DNA from 4 places in the Mannheimia sp. genome. Region 4 is predicted to be linked to each of the others. Evidence: riboswitches for the same ligand, from Rfam matches in the RefSeq annotation. Region 4 holds a riboswitch; each other region holds the start of a gene.
What was found. A riboswitch is a leader RNA that binds a small molecule or an ion and turns the genes downstream of it on or off. The one in region 4 is predicted to bind thiamine pyrophosphate.
Positions count from the first base shown of each region.

Region 1: another riboswitch for thiamine pyrophosphate. It lies ahead of thiM (hydroxyethylthiazole kinase); the one in region 4 lies ahead of ACJHV0_RS08290 (ABC transporter ATP-binding protein).
Region 2: another riboswitch for thiamine pyrophosphate. It lies ahead of thiB (thiamine ABC transporter substrate binding subunit); the one in region 4 lies ahead of ACJHV0_RS08290 (ABC transporter ATP-binding protein).
Region 3: another riboswitch for thiamine pyrophosphate. It lies ahead of thiE (thiamine phosphate synthase); the one in region 4 lies ahead of ACJHV0_RS08290 (ABC transporter ATP-binding protein).

Region 1 is NZ_JBXGGI010000142.1:5,845-9,431, reverse strand. Features, by position in the region: gene nrdD (anaerobic ribonucleoside-triphosphate reductase) at 1-1,626, shown strand, start outside; TPP riboswitch at 1,673-1,776, shown strand; gene thiM (hydroxyethylthiazole kinase) at 1,833-2,651, shown strand; gene ACJHV0_RS09950 (MFS transporter) at 2,644-3,587, shown strand, end outside.
Region 2 is NZ_JBXGGI010000074.1:5,247-8,833, forward strand. Features, by position in the region: gene ACJHV0_RS05545 (amidohydrolase family protein) at 44-1,027, opposite strand; TPP riboswitch at 1,297-1,440, shown strand; gene thiB (thiamine ABC transporter substrate binding subunit) at 1,483-2,436, shown strand; gene dksA (RNA polymerase-binding protein DksA) at 2,672-3,121, shown strand; gene pcnB (polynucleotide adenylyltransferase PcnB) at 3,175-3,587, shown strand, end outside.
Region 3 is NZ_JBXGGI010000142.1:1,989-5,575, reverse strand. Features, by position in the region: gene ACJHV0_RS09950 (MFS transporter) at 1-101, shown strand, start outside; gene thiE (thiamine phosphate synthase) at 149-1,660, opposite strand; TPP riboswitch at 1,722-1,818, opposite strand; gene sppA (signal peptide peptidase SppA) at 1,898-3,587, opposite strand, start outside.
Region 4 is NZ_JBXGGI010000115.1:19,474-23,060, forward strand. Features, by position in the region: gene ispB (octaprenyl diphosphate synthase) at 1-967, opposite strand, end outside; TPP riboswitch at 1,085-1,175, shown strand; gene ACJHV0_RS08290 (ABC transporter ATP-binding protein) at 1,250-1,969, shown strand; gene ACJHV0_RS08295 (ABC transporter permease) at 1,969-2,733, shown strand; gene tenA (thiaminase II) at 2,749-3,396, shown strand; gene ACJHV0_RS08305 (ABC transporter substrate-binding protein) at 3,414-3,587, shown strand, end outside.

The DNA of each region.
Region 1 (3,587 bases), on a different contig from region 4:
TTTTTTGTGCAAATTAATCGAGCAAAAATCAGCGAAAAAATTGCAAAACTTTTTGATAAAGAGACCGCTTGCGAATACTTACGCCAAATTGAAGCACACGAAATTTACGTTCACGATGAAACCAGCCTCAAACCTTATTGTGTATCGGTTACAATGTATCCGTTTTTGCGTGATGGCTTAACCAAACTGGGGGGCGAATCCAAAGCTCCAAAACATCTGGCTTCTTTTTGCGGCTCTTTTGTCAATTTTGTTTTTGCGGTTAGTTCCCAATTTGCCGGAGCTGTTGCGACCGTTGAATTTCTTACCTATTTTGACTATTTTGCCCGTAAAGATTATGGCGATAACTACCTGAAAACCCATCGTTCCGACATTGAAAATCACCTCCAACAAGTGGTCTACAGCATTAACCAACCGGCTGCCGCACGAGGCTATCAAAGCGTATTTTGGAATATTTCGGTTTACGATAAATTCTATTTTGAGGCAATGTTCGGTAACTTTGTGTTCCCTGATTTTGAAAAGCCCTGCTGGGAAACCACCGCTAAATTGCAGCTTTTCTTTATGCAATGGTTTAACAAAGAACGCAGCAAAGCCATTCTTACGTTCCCTGTAGTAACTGCCGCAATGCTAACTGAACAAGGTAAATGCAAAGATGACGAATTTGCCAACCAAATGGCAAATGAACTGGCACAAGGTAATTCCTTTTTTATTTATCAGTCGGATAACCCTGATTCCCTCGCTTCTTGCTGCCGTTTACGCAATGAAATCAGTGATCACACCTTCTCTTACTCACTCGGTGCTGGCGGTGTAGCAACAGGTTCGATAAATGTGATTACGATTAATATGAACCGTTTAGTGCAAGATAAGCGTGATTTGAGTTCAGAAGTCAGCAAGATCCATAAATATCAATATGCTTACCGAAAATTGATGGAGGAATATTTAGCCAACGGAATGCTGCCTGTTTATGATGCTGGATTTATTTCGTTAGATAAACAATTCCTCACCATCGGCATTAACGGTATGGCAGAAGCGGCTGAATCTCAAGGCTTGAAAGTAGGCTACAATCCTGAATATATTGAATTTGTGCAATCTCGCTTAAAAACAATTTTTGAGGCAAACCAAGCTGCCAGCCAACAATATGGTGTGAAGTTCAACACTGAATTTGTGCCTGCCGAAAATTTAGGGGTAAAAAATGCGAAATGGGATAAAGCAGACGGCTATTTCGTGCCTCGTGATTGCTACAACTCCTATTTCTATGTGGTAGAAGATGAAGAAACTAACGCTCTCGATAAATTCTTACTGCACGGCAAAAAGCTAATTGAATGGCTAGATGGTGGTTCAGCCTTGCATTTAAACCTCGATGAAGCCTTAACCGCCAACGGCTATCGTTCACTATTAGACACCGCCGCTAAAACAGGCTGCAACTATTTCTGCATTAACGTCAAAATCACAATTTGCAACGAATGTAGCCATATCGACAAACGCACTTTGCATCGTTGCTCCAAATGCGGCTCGCAAAATATTGACTACGGCACACGAGTTATCGGCTATTTAAAACGGGTTTCTGCCTTTAGTTCTGCCCGCCAAAAAGAGCATAGTTTGCGGTTTTATCATCGAGAAGCGGCTTAACGTTTAAGGTACTTTACAACCCTTTTCTAAAGTTTTATATTGAGCTCTCATTTAGTCGGGGTGCTTGTTTACTCAAATAAAGCAAGCTGAGAAATACCCGTTGAACCTGATGCAGTTAGCACTGACGTAGGAAACTAAAGGCTTAAAACCGATCTATTCCCGTTCGTGTTGGTGCATTGTTTTTTCAATACAATGAGGAATAAACGATGACCACATCTACCCCATTTCAATCCACCTATTTGCAAAAAATTCGGCAAAATCGACCGCTTGTTCATAATATTACCAACATTGTTGCCGCTAACTTTTCCGCCAATGGTTTATTGGCTCTCGGGGCTTCACCCATTATGGCGACTGCCATTGAGGAGATGGAAGCTGTGCCTCAATTAAGTTCGGCTGTGGTAATTAATATCGGCACATTAATCGGCAAAGAAGTGGAAGCAATGGTGCTTGCCGGTAAAACGGCAAACCGTTTAGGCATTCCTGTAATTCTTGACCCTGTCGGCGTTGGAGCAACACCTTTTCGCCGTCAAACGGTTGAAATCTTGCTTAACGAAATCCAATTCACCGCCATTCGAGGCAATGCAGGAGAACTTGCCACCCTCGCAGGCGTAAAATGGCAGGCTAAAGGCGTTGATGCCGGCGAAGGCTCGCATAGCCTTGTGGAAATCGCTCAACAAGTTGCTAAACGTTATAAAACCTTAGTTGCCATTAGTGGCGAAACCGATGTAGTAAGCGATGGCTTACGCACTGCGTTACTTAAAAACGGCAGCCCAATGTTCCCACAAATTACCGCTTCAGGCTGTTTATTAAGTGCCGTGTGCGGTGCATTTTTAGCCGTTGCTGAGAAAAAACGCTATTTCAACGCACTGGTTGAGGCTTGTACCGCTTATGCGGTTGCCGGTGAAGTTGCGGCAAAATCACTCAAACCAACCCAATACGGGCAATTTGCAGTCAATCTTTTAGATGAATTAGGGGCTTTAATACCGGAAACGGTTGAGCAATATGCGGAGGTGGAATATGTCTAGCCTACAATCGAGTCCGACAAAAGTTGCCGTTGCCTCAATGGTTGGCACGGCAATTGAATACTTTGATAACTATATCTACACAATGGCTGCAGTACTGGTATTTAACGTGCAGTTTTTCAATAGTGATGACCCTGTTTCTAACCAATTAATGTCGCTTTCCGTTCTTGCCCTTGCCTTTTTCACTCGCCCGATGGGCTCGATCATTTTCGGGCATTTCGGCGATAAATATGGACGTAAACAAACCCTTATTGCCTCGCTTTTATTGATGGGCTTATCCACAGTAGCGATTGGTTTACTGCCAAACTATGCCGCTATTGGTATTTGGGCAACGGTACTGCTCTGCTTATGCCGTATCGGGCAAGGTTTGGGCTTAGGGGGAGAATGGGGAGGAGCTGCATTAGTCGCCACCGAACACGCCCCCAAAAACAAACGGGCATTTTTTGGTATTTTTCCGCAAATGGGAGCTCCTATCGGCTTGCTATTAGCCAATGGGGCATTCTACTTAGTTAATCTCATTTATGGCGAACAAGCTTTTCTGGATTGGGCGTGGCGAATTCCGTTTATTGCCTCTATTGTGATGATTTTTATCGGCTTGTATATCCGCATAAAAATTAGCGAAAGCCCAATTTTCCTCAAGGCAGAACAACAAGGGAAAAACCGCCACACGCCACTTAAAACGCTCTTTAGCAAGCATTTCAAGCCATTTATGATCGGCGTATTAATTGCCACCGCAGGCTATGTGCTATTCTACATTTTAGTTGCCTTTACCCCGATTTTCGTAAAAAGCCCTGTTGCGGTGTCTAAAGCAGGTTACGCCACAGGTTTGGGCTTGCCGGCAAATCTCTACACCCAATATTTGCTGATCACATCCGTAATTTTCGGAATCGCCATTTTCTTCTCAGGCTTATATTCCGACCGCATCGGTCGCCGTTTATT
Region 2 (3,587 bases), on a different contig from region 4:
CAAATATTAACTCTTTTTTATTTTGAATAAATAAAGCTGTGAATTATAAACCCAACACTTTTCGTCCATTAATACTGGCGATATTTGCCATTTCTTCTAAGTTAGTGAAACGGCAACCCGCAGAAAGTAGGCTTAACTCTTGCCACATATCGCCTTCACACAGTGGCACCATATAGTCGCAGATGTTATCTGTCCCCACTGCCACTGTGATGCCTTCAGGAATTAATTCATCCGCAGGCGTTAAAGCGTTGTGGAACGGCTGGAGGTCTTCTTTACGACCACTATCAATCCACGCCATCGGGCAGGCAATCACCATCATTTGGCTATCACGCATTTTTTGATACAACATTTTACGATAATCTTTTGGGTGAGCCCCAATTGAGATACCGTGAATAGCGACAACTCGCCCTTGCATTCCGTGTTCAACTGATTTATCACATAGTTGCTCGGTTTCTTTTTCTTTTGGTGAGTTAAATTGATCGACGTGAACGTGCAACATTTTACCTTGTGATTTGGCAGTTTCCATTAAAATATCCATTGCTTCCAAGCCTTTGCCATAATCTAATTCATCACGGTAAGGCAATCCACCGATGATATCCACCATTTCAGAGCCAATATCAAACCACTTTTTCGCCGTTGGCTCAATCACTCCTTTTAAGGTTTGGTTAGCAAATTTTAAGATAATATCGTTTTTATACACTTCACGGGCTTTGTGAGCGGCAATAATGGCTCTGTCTTCACATACCTGATCGATATCTACAAAAGTACCGAATGCAGTAACCCCTTGTGAAATCATCAATTCAATCGCTTGAGAGAAGCGACGGTAGTAATCTTCTACGCTTGAATTACGTTTTACTTCATCTACCAAGTCCCATTTTTGTTGTAGATTCGCATTTTGATAAACAGTGATTTTCTCGGGTGTCATTGTAAATGCACGATCTGCGTGAGCGTGAGCATTTACCCAGCCGCCTTTTTTAATGATTTCATCACGAATATGACCTTTTAGGGTACGAATCAATTGGCTCATCTATGCTATTCCTTTCAATATTGTCAATGTAGATTAAGTATCATAAAAAAATCGCCTTTAAGAGCGATTTTTAATGTTTAGAAATGAATAAAAAAACAGCCACGCCTCGTGAAACGATGCGTAGCTGCGTAGAATTTGGAGTCATTATTAAAGTAGGATAATTCATTTCTAGTTCCTTGTTTGAACTAGGTGGGTAGTATAATGATTTTTTTGCTAAATAGCAAACGTTTGCGAATATTGAAATTCAGCAACAAACTTTTTACAATAAAGCGTTCTCATTGGGGTGCAACAAGCGGTTTAATTTGCTTAAAAATTTGCAAATTTTCTCTAAAATCCGACCGCTTGTGGCTGAGAAATACCCATAGAACCTGATCTGATTAATATCAGCGTAGGGATTTGAGATAGCAAACTTGCCTCTTAAATCCTTCTATCAACGTAATTTAGAAGGACTTTTTATGAAACTGATTTTATCTTCATTGGCACTACTTACCTCCACCGCTTTTGCCAACCAACCAACACTTACCGTTTACACTTATAGTTCGTTTGCCTCTGAATATGGTCCGGCTGCAAAATTAGAGCAAAATTTTGAGAAAGAGTGTAACTGTGATTTAAAATTTATGCCGTTTGATAATGGTGTAACAATGTTCAACCGTGTGCGTTTAGAAGGTGAAAAAACCAAAGCCGATGTGGTTTTAGGCATTGATAATTTCTTGCAAACTGAAGCTGAAAATTCAGGGTTGTTCACGGAATTTGAGGCAAAAACCAAATTAGAGATGAAAGATAAAATTTTCTTTCCGTATGATACAGGCTCTTATGCCTTTATTTACGATAAAGAAAAGTTGAAAAATCCGCCGAAAAGTTTGAAAGAGCTGGTTGAACGCCAAGACTTAAAGATTATCTACCAAGATCCAAGAACCAGTAGCGTTGGACGTGGTTTCTTAATGTGGGTAAATCAAGTGTATGGTGATGAAGCTCCAACGGCTTGGAAAACATTGGCAAAACATACCGTAACGGTCGGTAAAGGTTGGTCTGAAACTTATGGAGCTTTCTTAAAAGGGGAATCGGATTTAGTATTAAGTTATACTACATCGCCTTTATATCATAAGTGGCACGAAAACACCGATAAATATGTGGCAGCTCCATTTGAGGAAGGGCATTTAGTTCAAGTAGAAAATGCGGCAATTGTAAAAACGACTAAACAAAGAGCGTTAGCAAATCAATTTTTAGCATTTTTGCATAAGCCTGAGTCGCAACATATTATTTCTTACCATAATGTAATGAACCCTGTTTTAGCGGAAGGTGTTGATCCTGCTTTTGCAGAAATGCCAACCTACAACACATTAGAATTTACTCCGCCCTCTAATGAAACGATTCAAAAATGGCTCGCCGATTGGTCAAAAAGCTGGTAAGAAATAAACAGAATGATAGCCGAACGTAAATTCGGCTATAATTTTGAGCAAATAAATCAATATAAATGCAAAATTTTTGCAAATTTATTTGTTAGTCATTCGATTTTGTGTTATTTATAGCCGCCATTACTAAAAACCCGAAGATGTTGATTTTTTCGTATAATGTAGTTACAAGGAAGTTAGGTTGTATTCGGGATATAATTTTAACAATAAAATTCCAAACAAGGAGTAATCTATGACTGAAACGGCTAAAACCACCTCTCTTGGTTTATTAGCATTAGCAGGTGTTGAGCCTTATGAGCCGGCAAAAGATGAAGAGTATATGAATGAAGCTCAACGTGAGCATTTCAAAAAAATTCTGAAAGCGTGGCACGGTCAAATTATGGAAGAAGCAGAACGCACAAAAAGCCAGCTTCAAGAAGATATGACGAACTTCGCTGACCCTAACGATCGTGCAAGTCAAGAAGAAGAGTTTAGTTTAGAACTTCGTAATCGTGATCGTGAACGTAAATTGTTGAAAAAAATTGAGCAAACGTTACATAAAATTCAAGAAGATGATTACGGTTTTTGTGAAACCTGTGGTGTTGAGATCGGCATCAAACGCTTAGAAGCTCGCCCAACTGCAGATTTATGTATAGATTGCAAAACATTAGCTGAAATTCGCGAGAAGCAGCTAGGTTTATAATCAAGTTACATAATGCCTCTTTTAAAGAGGCATTTACTATTTAGAGGTGTACTATTTTTAATTATATTAAGTCATTATTTTCCAAACCAAAAAAGCAAGAGAAGGAAAATAAGCCAGAAGTTGAACCAAGAGCGGAGAAAACAACTAAATCCAGTCGCTCTAAACGTTCAGCCCCTAAATTAACAGAACAAAAAAGCCATAAAAAAGGCAGTAAAGGTCATCAAACAGATGTGCCTTCTCATCTCCTACATAAAAAATTCACGGTAAGTGCAGCTCAATATGGGATTAGTCCGAAGGATTTCCCTAAAAATGCTCTTTCGATTGTAGATAAATTACATCTTGCCGGGTTTGAAGCCTATATTGTTGGTGGTTGTATTCGTGATCTATTACTTGAAAAAAAACCAAAAGATTTTGATATTGCCACCAATGCTCGCCCGGAAGAAATTCAACGTATTTTCGGCAGACA
Region 3 (3,587 bases), on a different contig from region 4:
TATTTGGGGTTGGAGGTTATTTATCTGTCGCCTCATTGTTAAGCTTTTGGGCATTGTGGCAAGTTCACGAAACTAAAGATTTGGAATTGGCGGAGATTTAACTGAAACAAATTAGGCGGAACTTACATCCGCCTAAATTATATTTTAATTACACATTTGCAAATTTTTCCAGATTTTTAACCGCTTGTTGCCAATCTGTAGCCTGCGTAATGGCACTCACCACTGCAGCACTGCCTACACCGGTGCTCATCACATTTTCAATTCTGTCTTCATTAATTCCGCCAATTGCTACCGTTGGAATTTGAAGTGGTGCAACCAGACCGACATATTTCGCTAAATTAACCAGTCCCTGTGGCTGCGATGGCATTTCCTTTGTTTGCGTTGGGAAAACGTGTCCAAATGCAATATAAGAAGGTTGAATTGCTAAGGCTCGCATAATTTCAAAATAGCCGTGAGTGGAAACGCCTAACCGCAATCCTGCTTGTTGGATAGCATTTAAATCTGCTGTGGCTAAATCTTCCTGCCCTAAATGCACACCGTAAGCCTGATATTTTACCGCAAGCTGCCAGTAATCATTCACAAACAGGCGGACATTATACTGTTTCGCAAGCTTTATTGAGCGTGCAATTTCTGTTTCAACTTCTGCAAGCGGTCGATTTTTCACACGAATTTGCAAGGTTTTTATCCCGGCAAGAATCAAGCGTTCAATCCACTCGAAGCTCTCTACCACAGGGTAAAGCCCAAGCTGATAATCAGTTGCCGCAAAAGGTTTTTTCGGCAAATTGAGCGGTGCAGAAACCAGTGCGGTTTGAGGGAAGAAATCAATATCTTCCGGGTAGCCTGTGTGGCATAACGAACTTAGTGCAGTTTGCCCTCTCCCTTCTTTTTCCGATAAACCTTTTTGTAAATACGCAGTAGCAACGGTTACGGCATCAGGCAAATCAAAACCTTTGGCTAACATTGAACCCACCGCAGAAGCATAGGTACAACCTGTACCGTGTGTATTAACACTTTGCAGTCTTGGGTGGGAAAAGGAAAAAATGTCTTGGGAGTTAAGCAGATAATCACTTACCGTTTCGCCCTGCCATTCAAAATGTCCGCCTTTGGCTAAAACAGCCTTCACACCTTGTGAAATAAGCATTTGAGCAGCAGTTTTCACATCATCAAACCTATTAATTTCAGTCTCGCTCAATAGGGCTAATTCAGTTCCATTTGGTGTAATCAGATCAACTAACGGATAGAGTTTTTCTTGCACTACGGGTAATAAAATACTGTCTGAGAGAGCCTGTCCGCTACTTGCTACCGCAACAGGATCGTAAACTACAAAGCAATAGTTTTTACTTTCTAATCGAATTTTTTGGATATATTCACATAAAATCTCAACTTGAGCCTGTGAACAAAGTAAGCCAATTTTGATTGCATTTGGATAGCCTTGCATTAATAGGGCTTCAAACTGCCGGCGGAAAGTGTGATCATCAACAGGTGTTACACAAAGCACGCCGTGTGGGTGTTGGGCTGTAACAGACGTAACCACCGAGCACCCCACTAAATTAAAATCGTGAAAGGTATATAAATCGGTTTGTAGCCCTGCTCCGGCACAAGAATCTGAACCGGCAACCGTCCAAATCACTTTAGGTTGATGGGTATTAGAAATAGACATCGCAAAATCCTCTTTTTTAAAGTTAGGGTTTGCTTGTCAGAGATGTGGCAATAGGTAAAATTGAATGTTAAAACTTGTTCCCTACGCAGGTACTAACCTACAGGTTCGACGGATCTCGCAGTTGCGATCTCAGCCCTATGGCACTCCGACAAGCATTTTTAGTATAGCTTACAAGCGGTTATTTTCCACAAAAAATTTGCAAAATTTTCTGAAAAATGAACCGCTTGTTAGCATTGATTAATTTACTTTTCCGCAATTTAAACAGTAGAGATACATCTGTTTTGGATCATTAAAACGTGAAAGGATTTCCATTTGTTTCTGCGATTGCTTCAGCACAGGTAAATCAAACCAGTTAGTTAGACTCACTTGTAGCTGAGTTTTGAAATCACGAGCAAGCGTGCCAAATAGGCTGTCGTCTTGTTCGGCAAACCATTGTAAACCGAATCGCTCAACCTTTGCTTTGCTCTGTGCTTCACGTTTTTGATTGATTAGATCAGATAAGGTAACAAAAGCCACATTAAAATTGCCTAACTCATCAACTAAACCGTGTTTTAGTGCATCAGAGCCTAGCCAAACTTGCCCTTGAGCGACCTTATCTACCGCCTCTTTTGACATATTTCTGCCACGAGAAACCAGCTCTAAGAAACGGTCATAGCCATTTTCAATGCCGATTTGCAGCACTTCACCTTGCTCTTTCGGTAGGCTTTTCAAACCGATTGGCTCTGCCAATGCAGAGGTTGCAATGCCATCTTCACTCACGCCTAAGTTTTTAGCTGTTTTTTCAAAGGTTACCGCTAAACCAAAAATGCCGATTGAGCCGGTGATGGTATTTGGGCTGGCAATAATTTTATCGCTGGTTGCCGCAATCCAATAACCGCCTGATGCCGCCATTCCCCCCATTGAAGCAACGACTGGCTTACCTTCTTTTTGGAATGCTTCTACTTCTTGGCGAATAAGCTCTGATGCCATCGCACTTCCACCCGGACTATTAATACGTAAAATCAAGCCTTCTACGTTTTTATCGGCTCTTGCTTCTTGCAGTAATTTTACAATAGTTTCACTACCCACGCCTGATTGGTCGCTCTCGCCTGTTATAATTGCCCCTTCCACATTTACAACGGCAATTTTAGGGACGTTGATATCAGCAAAACGGTCATTTAGCTCAAGTTCATAGTCTGAAAATTCAATGTGGTTATACGCTCCCTCACTGTTTTCACCAAATTTTTCGATCAATTTTGCTTTGCTTTCTTGGTTAGACACTAGCTGTGTTACCCACTTTTGATTTATGGCGAACTGAGCATCATCGCCTTTTGCAGCTTTATATTTTTCAATATAGTTTTCGGCAGATAAATTAATTTCTTTTGGTTCAATTTTACGGTTGTGAGCGATCATTTCCACCGTTTGTTGCCAAGTACCATTGAGCCAACCTCGAGCATTTTGTTTAGCCTCTTCAGACATATCATCACGCATAAAAGGCTCAACTGCTGATTTGTAAGTACCTACACGGAAAATATGTGCTTCAGCTTCAATTTTATCTAACAAGGTTTTGAAATAAGTATTGGAATAGCTTAAGCCTTGAAGCTCCACAGAACCCGCTTTATTTAAATAAATTTCATCGGCGAATGAAGCAAGATAATATTGCTTTTGTGAATATTGCTCACCAATAGCAATAACCGGTTTGCCTGATTCTTTGAAGCTATTAATTTCATTACCAATAAAATCTAAAGAGGAAAAATCAGCATTTTGTAAATTATGCAAATCCAGCACTAATCCTGTAATTTGCGGATCATTTTTCGCTTTGCTAATCGCTTGCACTACATCAAAAGTTGAAATTTTAAAGGGCTCGGCTCCGCCTAGTTCAGATTGAAGCAAGCGGTAGAAATCAGTAAATTCTTCGCGATTATCCACCAAATAACCATCTAAATTT
Region 4 (3,587 bases):
CTAGTGAAATCAATGCCTGTTTATATTCGCTCTCAGGCAATACCGCTAACGCATCGACCGCTTTTTGGGCTTCTTCACGGGCTTTTTGCATTGCGTAGTCGAGAGATTTGTGTTCCGTCATAATGGCTAAAACGTCTGGAATTTGCTCCAATTCACCACCGTTTTCAATTGCATTGCGGATCAGCTCCACTTGAGCGGTTTTGCTTGCTTTTTCTGCTGCGTGCATTGCGTGTAAGAGCGGAAGCGTTGGTTTGCCTTCCACAAAGTCATCGCCCACGTTTTTGCCTAAACTTTCGCTTTGGGCGGAGTAGTCTAAAATATCATCAACAAGTTGGAATGCCGTGCCTAAATAACAACCGTAATCTTTTAAGCCGTTTTCGATTTCTTCGCTTGCTTCCGCGGCAATTGCCACACATTGAGTCGCAGCTTCAAACAAACGTGCGGTTTTGTTGTAAATCACACGCATATAGTTTGCTTCAGTGGTGTTTGGGTCGTTCACATTCATTAATTGCTGAACTTCACCTTCTGCCAACGCATTGGTTGCTGAAGACATTACTTTTAATACACGAAGCGAGTCTAAATCTGTCATCATTTGGAACGAGCGAGTGTAGATATAATCGCCCACTAACACGCTTGCTGCATTGCCAAACACAGAATTTGCCGTATCTCGCCCACGACGTTTGTCGGATTCATCCACCACATCATCGTGCAATAATGTTGCCGTATGTACAAACTCAATAAAGGCTGCCGCCGTAATATGCTTTTTACCTTGATAACCTAACGCACGGGCTGCAAGCACGGAAATTAACGGGCGAATGCGTTTTCCACCACCTGCGATAATGTAATGCCCAAGCTGGTTAATCAATAAGACTTCCGAATTAAGTTGAGCCAAAATTTCTGCGTTTACCGCTTGCATATCTTCATTTGCAAGGGCTTGAATTTGTTCGAGAGTTAATTGCGTAGCCATTTGTTTCCATCTGATTAGGTAAAATTTGCTCTACATTCTACCCTAAATCAGCCGTCTTCAAAAAGAATAATTTCAGAAAGCATTTGCATATTGGGCTAAATTTTCTTAGACTTGAGCTAATTTTAGTCGGGGTGCTGTTTTCAGCTGAGATGATACCCGTGAACCTGATTCAGTTAATACTGCCGTAGGAAACTAATGATGCCAAACTCAATCCCTATCTCTATTCTTTCGTCTTTTTCACGCGTTTCTTGCCTTACTCTAAATCGTTGATTTGGAGGCATTATGCACATTGAAATCCGCAATCTTTGCTTAACATTTGGCGAGCAGGTGCTATTTCAACATTTCAATTTTCAACTTAAAAAAGGAAGTTGGACCAGTTTGTTAGGAGCAAGTGGTGTTGGAAAATCAACACTTTTACGCATTATTGCAGGATTAGAAAGCGAAGCGATACAAACGGGCGAAATCTCTTTTGATCCCAACACTCGTATTGCGTGGTTAGCTCAAACCGACTCGCTTTATCCGTGGTTATCAATAATTGACAACGTTCAGTTACAGGCTCATTTAAGTGGGCAAAAATCAGCAGAAAGCCAAGAAAAAGCGATAAGCCTGCTTGAGCAAGTCGGGCTAGGTGAGCATTTGCATAAGTGTTGTTATCAACTTTCGGGTGGTCAGCGGCAACGAGTGGCGTTAGCTCGCACGTTAATGCAAGAGGCAAATCTCATTTTAATGGATGAGCCATTCTCCGCCCTTGATGCAGTAACTCGCCATCAATTACAAGCCCTTGCCGTTGAGCTGTTGCGAGATAAAACGGTGTTGTTGATTACGCACGATCCGCAAGAAGCAATTCGTGTAAGCGATGAAATTTGCATTTTACGTCATCAACCTGCTGAAATTGCTCTAACTATTGCCCTAGAAGGCGACAGACCACGAGAACTTAACAATCACCGGCAATGGGTATTACAGCAACAATTATTTAATGAATTAACCGGCGGAGGAGAGTAATGCGTTCCTTTTTGCAAAAAATTCCACTTTTTCGACCGCTTGTGATTACATTTTGCTTGCTTTTATTGTGGCAAGGGGCGGTTAGTTTTGGTGGAATGCCTGCTTATATGTTGCCTTCACCGCTTACGGTTTGGCAAAAGTTAATTGAAAATGCACCGCTTCTTGCTACTCACGCCCAAATCACGTTATTGGAAATTGTGTTAGGCTTGCTGCTCGGCTTTTTGTTCGGGTTAGGCTCAGCATTGTTACTGACTCGCTATAAGCAGTTGTCTAAATTCTTGCTGCCTTTACTTGTTATTTCTCAAGCTATTCCTGTGTTTGCTATAGCACCACTTCTCGTTCTGTGGTTTGGCTATGGGCTTGCTTCCAAAATTGTGATGACGGTGCTGATTATTTACTTCCCTGTAACTGCTGCCTGTTTTGATGGGTTACGCAATACACCAAAAACTTGGTTGGATTTGGCAAAAACCTTAGAGATTTCACCTATTGCAATGTTATTTAAAGTTCAGCTCCCTGTTGCTTTGCCATCACTGGCTTCAGGTTTACGCATTGCAGTGTCGGTTGCGCCTATTGGGGCGATTGTGGGGGAATGGGTTGGTGCTTCACAAGGTTTAGGTTACTTAATGCTCCACGCTAACGCTCGTATGCAGACAGACTTGATGTTTGCCGCTCTTTTTATTTTGATTGTGATTGCATTATTGCTCTACTTTGTTACCGATAAATTACTTAAACGCCTTGTACCTTGGGCTGTACATTTACATTAATGATAAGGAGAATTTATGTCTATTATTCAACGACTTACCGAAAAAGCAGGGCAATATTGGCTTGATTATATCGATCACGATTTTGTGAAACAACTTGCTAATGGCACGTTACCCAAGCACTGTTTTCAACACTATTTAAAGCAAGATTATCGTTTTTTGTTTCAATATAGCCGAGCAATTTCACTCGGTATTTTCAAGGCTGAACGGTTTGAAGATATTCATTTCGCCCAAAAAATGAATGAAGGATTACTGAGCGAAATTCAATTACACATTGATTATTGCAAGCAATGGGGCATTAAAGAGGAAGAACTATTTGCAACGGAAGAATCTCCAGCTTGTGTTGCCTACACTCGTTATGTTTTAGATTGCGGAATGAAAGGCGGATTAGCAGAGCTTTATACCGCTCTTGCTCCTTGTACGATTGGCTATGCTGAAATTGCTCGCCGCATTGCTCCTTATTCTGGGGCGAATAATCCTTATCAAAGTTGGATTGATACTTACGCGTCAAGTGAGTTTCAGCAAGACAGCCAAGCCTTTGCTGATTATTTGGCTAAACTCTATGAACCTTTAAATGAAACACGAAAAGCTGAATTACAACAAATTTTCAATACTGCCAGTCGTATGGAAGCCGCATTTTGGCAAATGGGGCTGGATTTAAGCTAACTAAAAAGGAGACATTTATGAAACTTCATCGTACTTTATTTGCTGTTGCGGCTCTACTTTCAGCCAACAACGTTATGGCAAAAGAAAAAATCAGCCTAATGCTAGATTGGTTTGTAAACCCTGACCACGCTGCCATTATTGTGGCACAGCAGAAAGGTTATTTTGCCGAACAAGGTTTGGAGGTTGAAATT